One region of the Kribbella sp. NBC_00359 genome, then DNA from elsewhere that is predicted to be linked to it. Evidence: riboswitches for the same ligand, from Rfam matches in the RefSeq annotation. Region 1 holds a riboswitch; the other holds the start of a gene.
What was found. Region 1 has a riboswitch for S-adenosylmethionine ahead of OG876_RS38675 (aminotransferase class V-fold PLP-dependent enzyme). Riboswitches for the same ligand answer to the same signal wherever they lie in the genome.
Positions count from the first base shown of each region.

Region 2: it holds a riboswitch for S-adenosylmethionine, as region 1 does, so the genes downstream of both, thrC (threonine synthase) here and OG876_RS38675 (aminotransferase class V-fold PLP-dependent enzyme) in region 1, are expected to answer to the same signal.

Region 1 covers NZ_CP107975.1:7,956,576-7,965,724, forward strand. The annotation lists gene OG876_RS38645 (MiaB/RimO family radical SAM methylthiotransferase) at 1-923, opposite strand, end outside; gene OG876_RS38650 (helix-turn-helix domain-containing protein) at 1,038-1,790, opposite strand; gene OG876_RS38655 (hypothetical protein) at 1,909-2,475, opposite strand; gene OG876_RS38660 (DNA translocase FtsK 4TM domain-containing protein) at 2,479-4,914, opposite strand; gene OG876_RS38665 (DinB family protein) at 5,239-5,769, opposite strand; gene OG876_RS38670 (VOC family protein) at 5,810-6,178, opposite strand; SAM riboswitch class IV at 6,274-6,387, shown strand; gene OG876_RS38675 (aminotransferase class V-fold PLP-dependent enzyme) at 6,403-7,767, shown strand; gene OG876_RS38680 (prolyl oligopeptidase family serine peptidase) at 7,784-9,149, opposite strand, start outside.
Region 2 covers NZ_CP107975.1:1,450,588-1,459,736, forward strand. The annotation lists gene OG876_RS07000 (mandelate racemase/muconate lactonizing enzyme family protein) at 1-1,088, shown strand, start outside; gene OG876_RS07005 (dihydrodipicolinate synthase family protein) at 1,098-2,048, shown strand; gene OG876_RS07010 (hypothetical protein) at 2,264-3,487, shown strand; gene OG876_RS07015 (zinc-dependent alcohol dehydrogenase family protein) at 3,928-4,956, opposite strand; gene OG876_RS07020 (VOC family protein) at 4,970-5,350, opposite strand; gene OG876_RS07025 (ubiquitin-like small modifier protein 1) at 5,401-5,676, opposite strand; gene thrC (threonine synthase) at 5,673-6,935, opposite strand; SAM riboswitch class I at 6,949-7,088, opposite strand; gene OG876_RS07035 (cation:proton antiporter) at 7,154-8,401, opposite strand; gene OG876_RS07040 (DNA-3-methyladenine glycosylase family protein) at 8,429-9,149, opposite strand, start outside.

The DNA.
Region 1 (9,149 bases):
GTCTCGAGCAGGCGCAGGTCGCCGAGGTCCTTGCCGTACGAGGTGGAGTTCTCGGAGACGAGGAAGAGTTCGCGTACGCCGTTCTCCGCCAGCCACTCGGCTTCGCGGAGGACCTCGGCGGGGCGGCGGGAGACGAACGCGCCGCGGAACATCGGGATCGCGCAGAACGCGCAGCGGCGGTCGCAGCCGGAGGCGAGCTTGAGCGGGGCCATCGGGCCGCCGTCGAGGCGGCGGCGCATGACGCGCGGGCCGCTCGCCGGGGCGGAGGTGAGGTCGGGGGCTTCGATCTTCAGCTCGTCGGGCCGACCGGTGGCGAAGCGGCCCTTCAGGGCAGGCCCGTCAACCGAGGCGTCGTCAGCGGTAGACGCCTCGCGCGCCGGCCTCAGCTGGTCAGGAATGTGACCGGCGTCCTGAACGCGGGCGGGGTCGCCGTGACCGGCGTGCGTGGGGTCGCCGTGGCCGGGGATGGTTAGGCCTGTGGTGGAGGCTCGGTCGGCGGGGGCCAGCGGGAGGAGTTTGCGGCGGTCGCGGGGGACGTGGGCCTGGTGCTTGGTGCCGGCCAGGATCGAGCGGAGGCGGTCGGAGATGTCCGCGTAGTCGTCGAAGCTGAGGACCGCGTCGGTCTCCGGGAGTGCTTCGGCGAGTTGGTCGCCGTACCGTTCGGCCAGGCAGCCGACCGCGACGACGGCCTGGGTGCGGCCGGAGTCCTTGTAGTCGGCGGCGGCGAGCAGCGTGTCGACCGAGTCCTTCTTCGCGGCCTCGACGAACCCGCAGGTGTTCACCACCACGGTGTCCGCCTCGGCGGCGTCCTCGACCAGCCGGAACCCGCCGGCTTCGAGCCGGCCGGCCAGTTCCTCGGAGTCGACATCGTTGCGGGCACAGCCCAGCGTGACCAGGGCGACGGTGGTGGGTGGCGTAGTCATCCCCCCGAGTATGACTCGCCGCGCTGTCCGGCACCTAACTCAGGACCACGCTCCGCGACCTCAAGGAACGCAGCGGACGCGACGGCCCGGGCCTCGACCACACCGAGCGGAAAGTCAGTTGGACGGGTACTTGGTGAGGGTGCCGTTGGGGTGGGCGGTGAAGCGGTAGAGCTTCGTATCGAGGCGTTTGCCGTTCAGAGTGACGATGAGGTTGGCCGGGATGCCGACGGTGATGCGGATGTCCCCGGTCGTGGTGACGGACTGAGCGATCCCGGGGCTCAGGTGCCCCTGGAAGAGCCGCTTGCCCTTCTTGTCGCGGACCGTCAGGTAGGTGCCGTCCCCCTTCGCGGTGAGGGTGAGCTCGGTCTTCAGCACCGGTGGCTTCTTGGACGGCGTCCGCGTGGGACGGACGGTCGGGGTCGGCTTGGGCGTGGGAGTTGTGACGGTCGCGGCGGTGGTCGTGGTCTTGGAGGCGTTGGCCTCGATGTCGCTGGGGAGGGTGAAGAGGCGGACCATCCCCCAGCCCATCAGGCTGACCAGGATCGCGCCGACCACGAGCGCCCACCGCGGCCGGGCCGGATGCAGGGTCGGGCCTTTGACTGCGGCGCGTTCCTCGCGGCGAGCCTTCTCCTCCTCGACGGCGTGTTCGGCGTCGAAGGCGGCGAGCAGTGGTGCGGGATCAGCCTTGACCACCCGGGCGATCGAGCGGATATGGCCGCGGGCGTAGAAGTTCCCGCCACAGCGGGAGAAGTCGTCGGCCTCCATGGCGACGAGCAACCCGGTTCTGATCCGGGTGGCGGCGCTCAACTGCTCGATCGACATGTCAGCCCGTTCCCGGGCCGCCGTGAGCTCGCTGCCGATGCTCACGTCCCCACCATCCTCTCCATCGCCCGGCGTATCTCCGCGGTCCGTCGACACCGCCATGCCGACAACCGGATCGTCGACATCAAGTCAACGGCCTTGGTGCGACGGGGTCACGGACGTATCAGAGTTGTTCCCTGACCGGGCATCTGGCATTCGCCAGCATGTGCAATGCCTGTACCACTTCCCCGTTCGACGGCCGAGCCGTCAACCCGAACGGTACCGCGAGCGAGGAGCCAGTCAGTCGACGGTTCGCGTCAGTTGTCTTGCGAGTCGAACTCGGCATCACTCCCAGCACCGGTCCAGGATCCAGCAAATGAACGGCAATCCGGCCGTCGTCCAGCAGGTGGCGGCGCTGCAGCACCGTCACCTCGTCGATGTCCTCCCAGCGCGTCCCGATCCATTCGTGGCCGATCCGCAGCCGGATGCCGACCTCGTCGGCCACCAGCATGTCCCCGACCGTCAGCGCCCGCGCACAGACCACAGCCAGTACGGCGAACCCCGCCGCCGCGAACCATCGCAGGATGCCGGTCGGACTGGTGGATGCGGAAGTGGCGAAGCCCACCGCGACCAGCAATGCCCCGAGGGCGAGCCCGCCGTGCACCTTCTGCGAGGCGTGGACGGTGAACGGCACCGGCTTGGGGTCGAGGTCGAAACGGTCCGGCCTGGGCAGTGCGCTCGCGGCGGTCACGGGTCACTCTCCTCGGAGGGTGGTGATGAAGTCCTCTAGATCATCCGGTTTGACCAGGACGTCCCTGGCCTTCGAGCCCTCACTGGGACCGACGACGCCGCGGCTCTCCAGGATGTCCATCAGCCGGCCGGCCTTCGCGAAGCCGACCCGGAGCTTGCGCTGCAGCATCGAGGTGGAGCCGAACTGCGTCGACACGATCAGCTCCGCGGCCTGCACGACCAGGTCGAGGTCGTCGCCGATCTCGTCGTCGAGATCCTTGCTCGGCCCGGCGACAGCGGTGACGTCCTCGCGATACGTCGGCTCCAACTGGGTCTTGCAATGCTCGACGACGCCGTGGATCTCGGACTCCGTCACCCACGCGCCCTGGATCCGCATCGGCTTGCTCGCGCCCATCGGCAGGAACAGGCCGTCACCCTGGCCGACCAGCTTCTCCGCACCCGGCTGGTCCAGGATGACCCGGCTGTCGGCCAGCGACGAGGTCGCGAACGCCAGTCGCGACGGCACGTTCGCCTTGATCAGACCGGTCACCACGTCCACCGACGGCCGCTGGGTGGCGAGCACCAGGTGGATGCCGGCCGCCCGGGCCAGCTGGGTGATCCGGACGATCGAGTCCTCGACGTCGCGCGGGGCGACCATCATCAGGTCGGCGAGCTCGTCGACGATCACCAGCAGATACGGGTACGGCGAGAGCACGCGCTCACTGCCCGGCGGCGGCTTCACCTTGCCCGCGCGGACCGCCTTGTTGAAGTCGTCGACATGCCGGAAGCCGAACGCGGCCAGGTCGTCGTACCGCATGTCCATCTCGCGGACGACCCACTGCAGCGCCTCGGCCGCCTTCTTGGCGTTGGTGATGATCGGCGTGATCAGGTGCGGGATGCCCTCGTAGTGGTTCAGCTCGACCCGCTTGGGGTCGACCAGGATCATCCGCACCTCGTCCGGCGTGGCCCGCATCAGGACCGAGGTGATCAGCGAGTTGACGAACACCGACTTGCCCGAACCGGTCGCACCCGCGACCAGCAGGTGCGGCATCTTCGCCATGTTCGCGACCACGAAGCCGCCCTCGACGTCCTTGCCGAGGCCGGCCACCATCGGGTGGTGGTCGTTGCGCGCGGTCGCCGACCGGATCACGTCGCCGAGGCTGACGATCTCCTTGTCGGTGTTCGGGATCTCGATGCCGATCGCGGACTTGCCCGGGATCGGCGACAGGATCCGCACATCGGCCGACGCCACCGCGTAGGCGATGTTCTTGCTCAGGGCGGTGACCTTCTCGACCTTCACCGCCGAGCCGAGCTCGACCTCGTAGCGGGTGACTGTCGGGCCGCGCGTGTAGCCGGTGATCTGCGCGTCGATGCCGAACTGCTCGAACACCTCGGTCAGCCGGTCGACCACCGCGTCCGACGCCTTGGTCCGGGCCTTGTGGACCGAACCCGGCTTGAGCATCTGCCCGTCGGGCAGCGTGTACGTGATATCGCCGGACAGGCTGAGCTGCTCCACCCGCTGCGGGATCGGCGTGTGCGGAGGCGGCTCGGGCGGCGTTTCCGGCTTGCTGGGACCACCACCGGCGCCGACGGCGATGCCCAGCCCCGGAGCCCCGGCGGCAGCGGCCGCCTCACCGTCGACGTCGTACGCGTCCTCCTCAGGAACCGGAGCTGCCTTGGCCTTGCGGCCTCGCTTCGAGAGCTCACGTCCCTCGAGCACCGGCGAGTCGTACGGCTTGATGGTGGGCTCGCCGTCCTCCTCCTGCGCGGCCTTGGCCCGGCGCTCCTTGCGGGTCAGCCGCACAGTGTCGTCGGTCGGCGCGGCCACGACGGACGGTGCGTCCTCCGGCAGCGCCGTACGCCCCATCAGTACGTCGAACGCCGCGCGGAACCGCAGTGGGATGGCGTAGACCGGAGTGCCCGTGACGACGAGGGCACCGAAGATCGACAGCAGCACCAGCAGCGGTGCGGCGACGTACTGCGTCAACAGGTCCGACAGCAGGGACGAGACGACGTACCCGATCGCGCCGCCGGCGTCCCGCAACGAACCGTCGGCCGGGTTGCTCGGACGGGGCAGACCGTTGGCGATGTGGACCAGGCCGAGTACGCCGAGGGAGATGGCGGTCCAGCCGATCACCTGACGTCCGGCCGGGCCGTTGCGGTCCGGGTGACGCAGAGTGCGGATCGCGGTCAGCAGCAGCATCAGCGGCACGGCCCAGCCGAGCATGCCGACGCTGCCGCCGACGACAGTCCGGATGCCGTTGCCGACCGCGCCAGGGAGGTCCCACCAGATCGCGGCGGCCACAACGACCGCCAGGCCGATCAGGAACAGGCCGGCGCCGTCACGGCGATGCTCGGGGTCGAGCTCGCGGGCGCCGTGACCGATGCCGCGCACCATGCTGCCGATCAGATGCGCGATGCCGAGCCAGACTTTCACCACGCCGCGACCGAGAACGATCATGGCGGCCGCGAACGGGCCCGGTCCGCTGTTTTTGGGCGTACTGGTCCGCGCGGCGGAGGATCCACCGCGCTTCGCGCTCTGCCCACGCTTCTGGGCACCTGACGGACGGGAGCGTCCACCAGCGGCCGAACGAGCCGAACTCGGCCGTTTGGCTGCCGACTTCTGCGCCCGCGCCGGGGAAGACGTGCGGGTCGCCATATCTAGCAGGCTACCCCGATTACCTCTCGAGTCCCACGTGTCACACGCCGATTACGCTGCCCCATACATAACGTCACAACGCCGCCAACCCCTCCGCATGCCATGGACCGAGGGCAAGAGGTTGCTTCACGCCCCCGTGGTGCCGTCGAGTTGTTCGCGCAGCAGGTCGGCGTGACCGCAGTGGCGGCCGTACTCGCCGATCATGTGGATGTAGATCATCCGGAGCGTCGACTCGGTCCCGCTGAAGGTGAAGCGATCGTCGAGCGACCGCCCGGCCGCGGCCTCGTCCGACAGCTTCCACTCGGCGATCAGGCCTTCGTACGCCGCCTGTGCCTCAGCCGGATCGATGCGCTCGAAATCGGCGTCCTTGCCCAGCTCGGGAGCGAACAGCGGCTCAGCCGGCGACTCCGCGGCGAAGTGGATGCGGAACCAGATCCGCTCCACCTTGGTGAGATGCCGGATGAGGCCGAGCAAGGAAAGGTTGGACGGCGGCGACGGCCGCTCGGCCAGCTGCTCGGCCGTCAGACCGGCGCACTTGTACAGCAGCGTGGTCCGGTAGTAGTCCAGATAGCCCCGCAGCAGTTCGGCTTCGGGCGCGGTCAGCGAGCCGTCCGGCCGCTCGACCGCTGGCGCCGTCCACGCCGTCGTCAACGTCATGCCGCCATCCAACACGCCCCGGTCGCCCGGAGCGAATCCATTACGGATTGACCGGCGGCGCCCAGCCGGGTCGCGGGATGAGACAGAACGGGTGTCCGGCCGGATCCTCGTACACAGTGGCCGAGAGCTTGCGAGCGCCGAGCGCCAGGACCGCCGACCCGGCCGCGTCGAGGTCGTCGACCATGACGTCGAGGTGCATCTGCTGAGGACGCGTGGGGTCCGGCCACTGCGGGCGCTGGTGGCCGAGCGCACGCTGGAAGGCGAGACCTGACGTGTGGTCGTTGTCGGCGACCACCACCCAGCCGTCGCTCTCGTACGTGATGGGCTTGCCGAGCAGGGCCGAGTAGAAGCGCGCGAGCTCCAGCGGTTCCGGGCAGTCGATCGCGAGGTGGTGCAGCCGTCCGATCATGGCAACAGTCTGCACGTCTCAGGATGTGTTCGGGAATCCCGGAATGTGAGATTGCCACTGGCGCCGGCTCAGGCTGTTCGTTACGGTTCTCGGCAGGTCATGAGTGCCAGCGCCAAGCCCCGGCTCGCTGGCCGGCAACCCTCCTCCGCGGTGGGGTGCCCCGGGTGAAGACCAGGCCGTGCGGATACGCCGCTCGGCAAGTGCGGACTTCCTGGAGCAGCAGCATGTCGATTCTCTCCATCCTCGAACCGGCCAGCGCGAGTACGCCGCGGCCGACGGTCACCCGGCTCGTCACCGGCAGCATCCCCACCACGGTCGGCTCGGACCTGCTGGTCCCGCTGGCCGACGGCCGAGTCACCGACTACGCGAACTTCGACCACGGAGCCAGTGCGCCGTGTCTGGAGTCTGTCCGGGCCAGCGTCGAGGCGGCGCTGCCGTCGTACGCGTCGGTGCACCGCGGCAACGGCTACGCCTCCCGCATCACCACCCAGTGGTACGAGCGCGCTCGCGCCGAGGTGCACGCGTTCGTCGGAGCCCGCGCCGACGACCAGGTGATCTTCACCCGCCAGACCACGGACGCGCTGAACTTGCTCGCCCACGCCGTCCCCGCGGACGCGACTGTGATCGTCTTCGAGTCCGAGCACCACGCCGCGCTCCTGCCCTGGCCGGCCGAGCGGACCGTCCGCCTGACGGCGCCCGCCTCCCCCAGTGAAGCGGTGACCAACGTCGCCGACGCTCTGCGCACCGCGCCTGAGGGTCCGCGGCTGGTGGTCGTGACCGGCGCCTCCAACGTGACAGGTGAGATCTTCCCGATCGCGGAGATCGCCGCGGTCGCCAAGGCGCACGGTGCGCGGGTCTGCCTCGACGCCGCGCAACTGGCCCCACACCGGCGGGTCGATATCGCCGCACTGGACGTTGACTGGGTCGCACTGTCCGGCCACAAGCTCTACGCGCCGTACGGCGCCGGTGCGCTGATCGGCCGCGCCGACTGGCTCGACGCCGCCGATCCGTACCTGTACGGCGGCGGCGCTACGACCGCGGTCACCGGCGACACCGTGGTCTGGGCGACCGGTCCGGCGCGGCACGAGGGCGGCTCCCCCAACGTCATCGGCGCTATCGCCCTCGCCGCGGCGTGTGCCGCGATCAGCAAGCACCGCGACGCGATCGAGCAGCACGAACGCAGCCTGCTCGCCCGCCTCCGGACCGGACTGGCTCAGCTCCCCGGCGTCACGACGTACTCGATCTTCGGCGAGGACGCGGACCGTGTCGGCACCGTCTGCTTCACGGTTGCCGGTCTGAGCTCAACGCTCGTGTCAGCGGCGCTGAGCGCCGAGTACGGCATCGGTGTCCGGGACGGCAAGTTCTGTGCGCACCCGCTCGTCGGTCACCTGCTCGCGGACTCCCCCGAGCACGGCACCGCGGTCCGGGCGAGCCTCGGCCTCGGTACGACGCGTGAGCACGTGGACCGGCTCGTCAACGCCGTACGGACGCTGGCCGCCGGTGGACCGCGGTCGGAGTACGAGGACACCGCGCACGGCTGTCAGCCCACCGACGACCCGCGGGACCTCCAAGCTCCTCGCATCTGGTAGCGAACGCCGGCCCCTCCTACTGCTCAGGAGGTACAAGGCCTACATGGTGAGCAGCGAACGCCAGTAGGTCCGCCCATTCCGCCGCGACCATGGCGGCGGGTTTCCCGAAGCCGTGACCGGTGTTGACCTCGACGCGGGTCAAGACCGGTCCCGGACCGGACTGGGCATGCTGCAGCTCGGCGATGAACTTGTGACTGTGCAACGGCACCACCCGGTCGTCGTGATCACCCGTGACCACGAGAGTCGCCGGGTACGACGTCCCGTCACGCAACTGATGCAGTGGTGAGTAAGCCAGCAGATCCTCGAACTCCGACGCATCGTCCGGATGGCCGAAGTCAGAGGCCCACGCGGCGCCCACTGTGAACATGTGGAACCGCAACATGTCCATGACGCCCACACCGGGCAGTGCGGCCGCGAACAGGTCCGGTCGCTGTGTCATGGCCGCTCCCACGAGCAGACCGCCGTTGCTGCGACCGTGGATCGCGAGCTGCGCAGGCGTGGTCACCCCGGTGTCCCGCAGGTGCTCTGCGACAGCGATGAAGTCGTCGAAGACGTTCTGCTTGTTCTTGAGCCGTCCCGCGTCGTGCCAGTCGCTGCCGTACTCACCGCCGCCCCGCAGGTTCGCGATCACCAGCACTCCGCCGGCCGCGAGCCACGCCGGCCAGCCCGGCTTGTAGTCGGCCAGGATCGGGATGCGGAAGCCGCCGTACCCGTAGAGCAGCGTCGGACGTGGTGCGGAGACGTCCAGGTCTGAGCGAGTGATCAGGAAGTACGGCACCTCGCGGCCTGGCTCGACGCGTCGCGTCACGGTGACCGACGGGGACGTGAATCCACCTGAGCCACGGACGAGCTCCGGCAAGGCACGGACGACGCCCGACGACGTCGAGACGACGTACGACACGGTGGGATCGGTTGTGGTCGACAGGCCGACGAAGAGCTCGTCGTACTCGGGGCTGGCGTCGAAGCCCACCACTCCCCCGCCCGGTACGTCGATCACCCGCGCATCGGACCCGTCGAGCGCGAAGAGCGTCAGCGCCGGCTGTGCGTCGACCAGCGTCAGGGTGGCCAGTCCGGCGGCAGTGCCGCGAACGGCCTGCAGTGTGGCCTCGCCCTCCGGGATCAGGTCGACGAACTCACCGTCCAGCGAAGCGAGCACCACGCGACCACGGGAGGCGTCACGATCGGTCCGCAGTACCAGCTGGTCGCCGGACATCCGCACGAACGCGATCTCGTCGGCGAAGGAGTCCACGACCTTCACCGGCTCGCCGAAGCCGTCGGAGGTGATCGGAAAGACCCAGAGCCGAGCGCCGGGGTCAGTGCCCTCGGTGATGTGGACGACGAGGTAGCGATCGTCCTCCGACACCTCCGGTGTGATGAAGTAG
Region 2 (9,149 bases), 2.6 Mb from region 1:
CCGTAGGGTCAGCGGCCAGGCGGATCAGCGCGATCGAGACCCGGGTGGTCAGCGCGCGGTACCGCCGGCCGTTCCAGATCAGCAGCGGGATCAGCACCGAACTGGTCAGCCTGGTCGTCGCGATCCACACCGCCGACGGCGCGATCGGGATCGGCGAGACCTCACCGATGACGGCGTACACCGGCGAGACGCTGGCCGGGGTCACCGCCGCCATCGAGGAGCATCTCGCGCCCGCCCTGATCGGTCGTGATCCGCTCGACCGGGCCGGTGCGCACGTGGTGATGGACACCGTCCTGCGTGGCCAGCAGGTGGCCAAGGCCGGCCTCGACATCGCGCTCTACGACCTGGCCGGGCAGCTCAGCGGGTGGCCGGTGCACGCGCTGCTCGGCGGCAGCATCAGAGAACGCGTGCAGACGACCTGGGTGGTCGGGCTCGGCACGCTCGACGACATGGCCGCCGAGGCAGCGGAGTACGCGGCCAGAGGCTTCCGGCATCTGAAGGTCAAGGGCGGCCATGAGCCGGCCAAGGACCTCGAACTGATCCGCGCGGTCCGTGCGGTCATCCCCGCCGACGCAGAGCTCTGTTTGGACGCCAACGAGGGGTACGACGCGACCACTGCGCTGCCGTATCTCGCCAAGATGACCGACGCCGGCCTGACACTGCTGGAGCAACCGCTGCCGCGCTGGGACCTTGCCGGGCTCGTGCGGCTGCGTGAGCGTCTCGACGTACGCGTCATGGTCGACGAGAGCATGCACTCGCTGCATGACGCTCTGGAGATCGCGCGGCGGGGTGCGGCCGACGTACTGAACATCAAGATCCTCAAGGTCGGCGGACTGCATCGGGCCCTGCAGATCGCGAACGTGGCCGAGGCGGCCGGGCTCGCGGTGAAGGTAGGCTCCATGCCGGAGCTGGGCGTGGCCACACTGGCCGCGGTCCACCTGGCCGCCGCCGTACCGGGCGCCACCGTCGCGGCCGATCTGGTCGGGCCGTTGATGGTCGACGAGGACCCGCTGGCTCCGAGCGTGTTCGCCGACTGCGACGGCTGGATCGACGTACCGAAGCGCCCAGGCCTCGGCCACGACGTCTGAGAGGTCCACATGCACCCACTCGTCGAGCAACTCCGCGGCACACTGCTCCCCGCGGTCGTCACGCCGGTGGACTCCGACGGCGTCGTCGCGTACGACGCTCTGACCGCGTACGCCGGCGCGCTCACGGCAGAGTCCATCGGTGGGGTCGCGGTGTGGGCCCATACCGGGCGTGGGCTCTACCTGTCTCCGGGTGACCGGTCGAAGGTGCTGGAGACGTGGCGGGAGGCTACTGACGTCCCGATTGTCGCGGGAGTCGGCGTACCGCGGTCTTCTTCGGCGCAAAGCCTGCAGGAGGCGGCAGACGCGACTGTGGCGATGGCGCTGCAGGCCGCTGCGGGTGGGGCCGACGCGGTGATGGTCTATCCGCTGGCTGCACTGGGTTTGTTGCCGGATGGGCATGCACAGGCCGTGGCACTGCACGAGCGGGTGGCGGCGGAGAGTGGGCTGCCACTCGTCGGCTTCTACCTTCATGGCGATGCTGGTGGGTATCCGTACCCGCCGGCGCTGATCCGCGATCTGTTGAGCCTGGACTCCATGCTCGGGGTGAAGACGGCGACGCTGGATCGCGCTATCGGGTGTCAGGACGCCATTTGGGCGGGACGCGGGACGGGCAAACTTCTGATCACCGGTGAGGACCGGATGTACGGCCCTTCGTTCATGTGGGGCGCGGATACGGCGCTCGTCGGGATCGCCGCGGCCCAGGTCTCGTTGTCGGCCACTGTGCTGTCGACCTGGACCTCAGGAGACCACAGTGGCTTCCTGACGGCGTCCGACCGGCTGGACCGGTTCGCGGCCGCGACCTTCTACGCACCCATCGAGGGCTACGTCCAGCGCATGCTCTGGGCCGCCGTGTGGGAGGGGCTGATCCCGGAGGAGGCGTCGTACGACCCCTACGGACCTCCGCTGCCGGCCGGCGAGCGCGACGTGGTGACTCGCTGCCTCGAGGACCTCAGCAACTAGGCAGTGGGGTGGCGCGCTCCCTCCATCGCTCCACCACACCGACGCCGTCGCGACCGCCTCCGGGTGGCGGCAATTGTGGTCTTGACCGAAACTAGGAGAGACCGGCTTGAACGTCAAGTGCCCGGGGTCGGCTGCGCTATTCTGCGAGTTGAGGGCCAGACCAGAAGTCGAAGGAGTGCCGTGCAGATCAGCTCAGCCTCGGGCGCGGTGGCCTGATGGCACTCGTGGTCGGCGTCGTCGGCCCGGAGGACCTGGTCCAGCGCGTGATCGCGGTCGGCCCGCCGAGCGGCGCGACCCTGCTCGCACTTCCCTACCGCCACGAGACCGAGGCCGTCGAGCTGGTCGAGCAGGCGCACGAACAGGTCGACGCGCTGCTGTTCACCGGCGTCGTGCCGTACACGATCGCCACCGAGGCCGGCGTGATCGACCGGCCGGCGATGTACGTGTCGTACGACGGGGCCACGCTGCTCCGGGCCCTGGTCGAGCTGCTGCGGCTCGGTCACAACGTCACCCAGTTCTCGATCGACACGCTGCGCCGCAGTGAGGTGCTGGAGACGCTGATCGAGGCCAAGCTGCCGACCGACCAGATCCACGTGCTGCCGTACCGGCCTGGCCTCACCTCCGACGACATCGTCGCGTTCCACCGGATCGCGCGCGACAAGCACGACACGAAGGTCGCGATCAGCTGCCTGGGCTCGGCCTTCCACCTGCTCGAGAACGAGATGCCCTCGGTCCGGCTGGCCCCGTCGCGGTACTCGATCCGCTCGACCCTGCAAGCCTTGGTCCTGACCACGACCGGGCAACACGTCGGGGACGCGCAGGTCGCGCTCGGCGTGATCGCCCTGCCCGAGCCGGACGACGCCCTGGCCGGCGACCTGATCACGCTCGGCGGCAGCCTGGCCGCGCTGCCGGACGGGCGGCACCTGGTCGTCACCACCCGCGGCCTGCTCGAGCAGGCGACCGAACAGTTCACGCGGATGCCCTTACTCGACCACCTCGCGGCGCGGCACAGTACGGCGTACGTCGGTTTCGGCGTCGGACGTACGGCGGCGGAGGCGGAAGCGCTCGCCCGTCGCGCAGTCAGCCGGGCCGAGTCGATCGGCGCGGTCGCCGGCGTCGTGTCGATGTCCGACGACGTCGAGATCGTGATCGAACCCACCGGCGACCAGCCCGCCACCACCCGCGGCACCGAAAGCCTCCCGCTCCTGGCCCGCCGCGTCGGCCTCAACACCCAAACCCTGGCCCGCATGCGAGAACTCACCGCCACCCTCCCCGACGGCCTCACCACCCAAGACGTCGCCGATCACCTCGCCGTCCAACTCCGCACCGCCCGACGCGTCCTGAAACGCCTGGAACGAGCCGGCCTAGCCGCCCCCACCGGCACCCAACAACACGGCCGCACCGGCCGCCCACCCACGGTGTACTTGATCCGCCTCTAACAACTGTGGTCTGACCCACGCGTGCTACGCAGCCACTCCTACGTCGCGCCCGCTACGCGCGCTCCCGCCCGCCCCCCGGCTCAGCGCCGGTGCGTCCTTGCGGGGCTACCGCCCGCGTGATTGCGGGGCTACCGCCCACGTGATTGCGGGGGTACCGCCCGCGTGATTGCGGGGGTACCGCCCGCGTGATTGCGCGCTCCTGCGTCGCGCGCGATCGACTGCTCGGCTCGGCGCTGTCCGCAAGACGAACCCCCGTCACGCCGACCGAGTATCCGGCCGGGTCGGGTCGTCACGACTCATTGGTCGGGCAGGCTGCCAGGGGACAGTTCGTGGTGGGCTGGGACAGGCTATTCCTTGTCTAAGCACCCCAAAAGGTCTCCCAACCCACGGGAGCACGCGTAGCAGGCACGGCGGACGAGTGCCTGCACAGCACGCGTGGGTTACGCAGTTGGCTTGATGATGGTGACGCCGGCGGGGGTGCCGTTCGACAACGCCGCAAGAGCCGCTGGGGTTTGTTCCAGCGTGATGGTGCGGGTGATCAGGTCGGCTGGCTTTAGCTTGCCTCGGGCAACTAGATCCAGCATCTCCGGGTAGGCGTGGGCGGGCATACCGTGGCTGCCTAGCCACTGGAGTTCTTGGCCGATGAGACGGCTCACGTCTAGATGGACGCCGGAGGGGAGGAGGCCGACCTGGAGGTGGCGGCCGCGGGGGCGGAGGGCTTGTAGGGCTTGTTGGACGATGTCGTTGGAGCCCAGGGCGTCCATCGTCACGTGGGCGCCGCCGGCGGTGAGGTCGCGGATCTCCTGGACGGTGTCCGGTGACGCCACCAGCAGGTCGGTGGCGCCGTACTCGCGGGCCAGCTTCAACGCCGACGGGTTGGTGTCGACTGCAATCACCCGGGCGCCCAGGGACGCGGCGATCATCACGGCGGAGAGGCCGACGCCGCCGCAGCCGAAGATCGCGACGGTTTCGCCGGCGGTGAGCCGGCCGACCTGGCGGATGGCGCGGAACGACGTGGCGAAGCGGCAGCCCAGCCCTGCCGCGGTGGCGAAGTCCAGCTCATCGGGCAGGCGGACCAGGTTGACCTGTGCGTACGGCACGGCGACGTACTCGGCGAAGGAGCCCCAGTAGGTGAAGCCGGGCTGCTGCTGGCGAAGGCACACCTGCTGGTTGCCCTCGCGGCACTGCTCACACGACCCGCACGCGCAGATGAACGGCGTCGTCACCCGGTCGCCGACCTGCCACCCTGTGACTCCCGCACCGACCGCGGCGATCGTCCCGGCGAGCTCATGACCAGGCACGTGCGGCAGCACGATGTCCGCGTCGTGGCCCATCCACCCGTGCCAGTCACTCCGGCACAGCCCGGTCGCCTCGACCTTCAGGACGACCGCACCCTCCGCCGGCCCGGGCCGCGGAACCTCGTGTACGACGGGCAGAACGCCGTACTCCTCGATGACGACAGCGCGCACCAAGGCATCGTAGTCAGCCGACGCAGAACTCGTTGCCCTCGGGATCGAGCATCACGATGTGGCCGAGGACGTCGGGACCGTAGAACTCCTCGCGCACCTCGGTCGCACCGAGGCCGACGAGTTCCACAGCCTTGGTCCGCATCCGCTCGGCCGCGGCGGAATCACGAAGAGGCCCCGCCACGCGGATGTCGATGTGGAGCCGGTTCTTCGAGGTCTTGGGCTCGGGCACCCGGAGGAACCCGATCGCCGGCCCGACGTCGTCGGGGTCCACGATCGAGGCTCCGTCTGGATCGTCGTACCCGGGCTCGATGATGTAGCCGAGCGCCGCCGCCCAGAACTCCGCCAGCCGCTGCGGCTCGGCCGCGTCCCCACCAAGGGTCCAGTTGGTCGCCATGGCGGGAACGTTAGCGCCCATTCCGGACGATCCACGCCCGGAACAACAGATCAGCCGCCGGCGACCGCCGGGATGATCGAGACCTGCCCACCGTCCTTGATCGAGGTCTGCAGGCCGTCGGCGAAGCGTACGTCGTCATCGTCGACGTACACGTTCACGAATCGGCGCAGCTCGCCCGACTCGTCCAGGACCCGGCCCTTGATGCCCGGGTACGAGCCGTCCAGCGAGTCGAGCACCTCGATCAGCGTGGAACCCTCGGCGGACACCTCGGACACGCCCTGGGTGTAGGGCCGCAGGATGGTCGGGACGCGAACGCTCACACTCACTGCAGGCCTGCCTTCACGAAGGCGTCGTACGACGCGGGGATGGTCACCTTGGGGCCGACCCGGTCGGCCACGGCGTCGAGCGTCTTCAGCCCGTCGCCGGAGTTGATGATCACGGTCTCGGCCTCGGGGTCGAGCTGCCCGGTGGCGATCAGCTTCCTCAGCGTCGCGACCGTCACGCCGCCCGCGGTCTCGGCGAAGATGCCCTCGGTCCGGGCCAGCAACTGGATGCCCTCGATGACTTCCTCGTCGCTGACGTCCTCGATCGCTCCACCGGTACGGCGGGCGACGTCGAGCACATACGGTCCGTCGGCCGGGTTCCCGATCGCCAGCGACTTGGCGATGGTGTCCGGGCGAACCGGCTTGACCACGTCGTGGCCGTCCCGGAACGCCTGCGCCACGGGCGAGCAGCCGGTGGCCTGAGCGCCGTACACCTTGTAGTCGGTGGCGTCGACGAGGCCGAGCTTGCCGAGCTCGGTGAAGCCCTTGTCGATCTTGGTCAGCTGCGAGCCGGACGCGACCGGGATGACGAGCTGCTGCGGGATCCGCCAGCCGAGCTGCTCGGCGATCTCGAAGGCGAGGGTCTTGGAGCCTTCGGAGTAGTACGGCCGCACGTTGACGTTGACGAACGCCCAGCCCTCCTCCTCACCGGCGATCTCGGAGGCCAGCTTGTTCACGTCGTCGTAGTTGCCCTCGACGGCGACCAGGGTCCCGCCGTACACGGCGGTGGTGATCACCTTCGGGCGCTCGAGGTCGTGCGGGATGAACACGACCGAGCGGATGCCGGCGCGGGCGGCGGCCGCGGCGACGGCGTTGGCCAGGTTGCCGGTGGAGGGGCAGGCGAAGACCGTCATGCCGAGCTCGCGGGTGGCGCTCAGGGCGGACGCGACCACGCGGTCCTTGAAGGAGTGGGTCGGGTTGCCGGAGTCGTCCTTCACCCACAGCTTGCGCAGCCCCAGCTCGCGGGCCAGGTTCTGCGCGTCGACGAGCCGGGTGTAGCCGGGCTCGGTGTTCGGGAAGCTGGCCACGTCGACCGGGACGGGCAGCAAGGGCTGGTAGCGCCAGATGTTCTTGGGACCGGCCTCGATCTGCTCCCGCGTGATCGTCGGGTACTCGTACCCGACCTCGAGCGGACCGAAGCACTCCATACAGGCGTAGAACGGACCGAGCGGCGACTTCGCCCCGCAGGCGCGACAGCTCAGGTGCGTACCGTTGCCGAAGGCACCTTCGCGGATCGTGTGGGTGGCGGCGGTCAGGCTCATGAGTGAGGTTCCCCTCTCATCTTCCCCGGAACCGGATCTCGGCACGGGACGGATTTGGCACCGTTCCGCCGCGAGGGCCCCGGACTGGGACCTCAACGGGGAGGGTTGCCGGGACTTCAACGGGCCGTTTCCCTCAGTCCCTCTGGATGAGCTCCCCCGAGATTACCCAATAGGGTCCATATTGTGTCTTCCGTTCCCACTATCCGAGACGCTCGATCTCAGCCGGCCCGGTCCCGACGCCGGTCGAGCATGCGCATCATCGGTGTCGCCGCGACGCCGTGAACGACCACGCTCAGTACGACGGTGAAACCGACCGTCGCCCACAACCAGGGCAACTCGGTGTGGAACTCGGCCCCGGCGTACGCCAGATAGAACACCGACCCGACACCACGGACTCCGAACGCGGCCGTCACCCATCGCTCGGAGCGGCGCATCGGGGTCCCGGCCAGCGCGACCCACGCGGTCACTGGTCGGATCACCAGCACGAGCAGCAGTCCCAGCGCGGCGCCGGTCGCGGTCAGCGGGCGGAGCAGCCCGGCCGTGATCGCCGATCCGAGCAGCAGCAGAATCCCCCAGGTCAGAATGTGCTCGAGCTGCTCGACGAATCCGTGCAGTTCCTCGTGGAAGTCGTGCTGCCGCTCGGCCGCCCGGAGCGCCAGCGCCGCGACGAACACGGCTAGGAAGCCGTAGCCGTGGAGCACCTGAGCGAGGCCGTAGACACCCAGCGTCATCGCGAGGGCCAGCACGGGTTCCCGTGAGTCGGCCAGGCGGAAGGTCCGCGAAGGCGCGGAAAAGGCCATCCGGCCGAGCAACCAGCCCACGCCCGCACCGACCGCCACGCCGATCGCGATCCGGCCGACCAGGTCCCAGGCGAACCACTCGAGCGCCCAGTTGCCCACGGATCCCTTGGTGACCGCGAACACCGCGGCGTACACGAACGGGAACGCCAGACCGTCGTTCAGACCCGCCTCGGAGGTGAGTGCGAAGCGGACCTCGTCGTCCTCCTCGGGCTCGGCGCCCGCGCCGGTCGACGGCCCCTGCACCTGGACGTCCGAGGCGAGCACCGGATCGGTCGGGGCGAGGACTGCGCCCAGCAGCAGAGCGGTCGCCGGGGCCAGCCCGAGCAGCCAGCCGGCACCGGCCACCGCGGCGATGCAGGCGGGCATGGCCACGAGCAGAAGACGCCAGGTCACCATCCATCGGCGCCATCCGATCGGCCGGTCGATCGCCAGGCCGACGCCCATCAACGCGACCAGGATCGTCAGCTCGGCGAGGTGCTTGACGATCCCGGTCTCCACGATCGGGCTCAGGTGGGTGCGGTCGACGGCCAGGCCCAGCAGTACGCCGGCGCCGAGGAACCCGATCGGCGCCGAGACGGCGTACCGGCGAAGCATGCGGGGCAGGACCGCCCCGAGCAACAGGGCCAGCCCTGCCACCAGGTAGAGCCCGTCCCCGTTGATCGTCATGGTGGCGATCCTGTGCCCCTGGCGGAGTTACCTCAAGCGATGCGTCGCGCCGGGCGTGTGCGTGGGCAGCGCCATCCGAGGGCCGTAGCGGGGATGACCGATTCCGGTGAGCTCCAACAGGCGCTGGACACGGAAGCGATGACCGCGGTAGGGCTCGATGAGTTCGGCACAGCCCTCGTCGTCGAGCTCCTCGCCGATGAGGGCGTAGGAGACATCGCGGGACACGTGATAGTCCGCAAACGAGAACGCGTCGGCGTCGCCGTGGGCGCGCTGCCGCACTTCGGCCGCGGTCCACACCCCGACGCCGGGGAGTGATCGCAGCCGCCGCTCGATCTCGGCCGAGTCGGTCAGCTCGAGCGTCCGCTCCAGCGCCTTCGCCCGGGTCGCGGCTGTCACGACCACGCGGGACCGACGATTCTCCACGCCGGCCCGCAGCCACTGCCACGACGGAATCAGCCGCCACTCCTCCGGTGCCGGCGGCACCATCATCACGCGGCCGTCCGGCGCAGACGGGCCCGGCGCGGGTTCGCCGTACTCACGGAGCAGAACCCGCCAGGCGCGGAACGCCTCCTTGCCGGTGACAACCTGCTCGATCCCCGCGGCCGCCATCGCCTCGAACACCGCCCGCGTCCGCGGCACCCGGACATGCGGGAACCGCCGCGCCGCATCCACCAGCGCGCGATGCTCCGGCAACGGCTCGAACCCGTCCCAACTGTCCGCGTCGCCCAGCAGCTCCGGCACCCCGTCG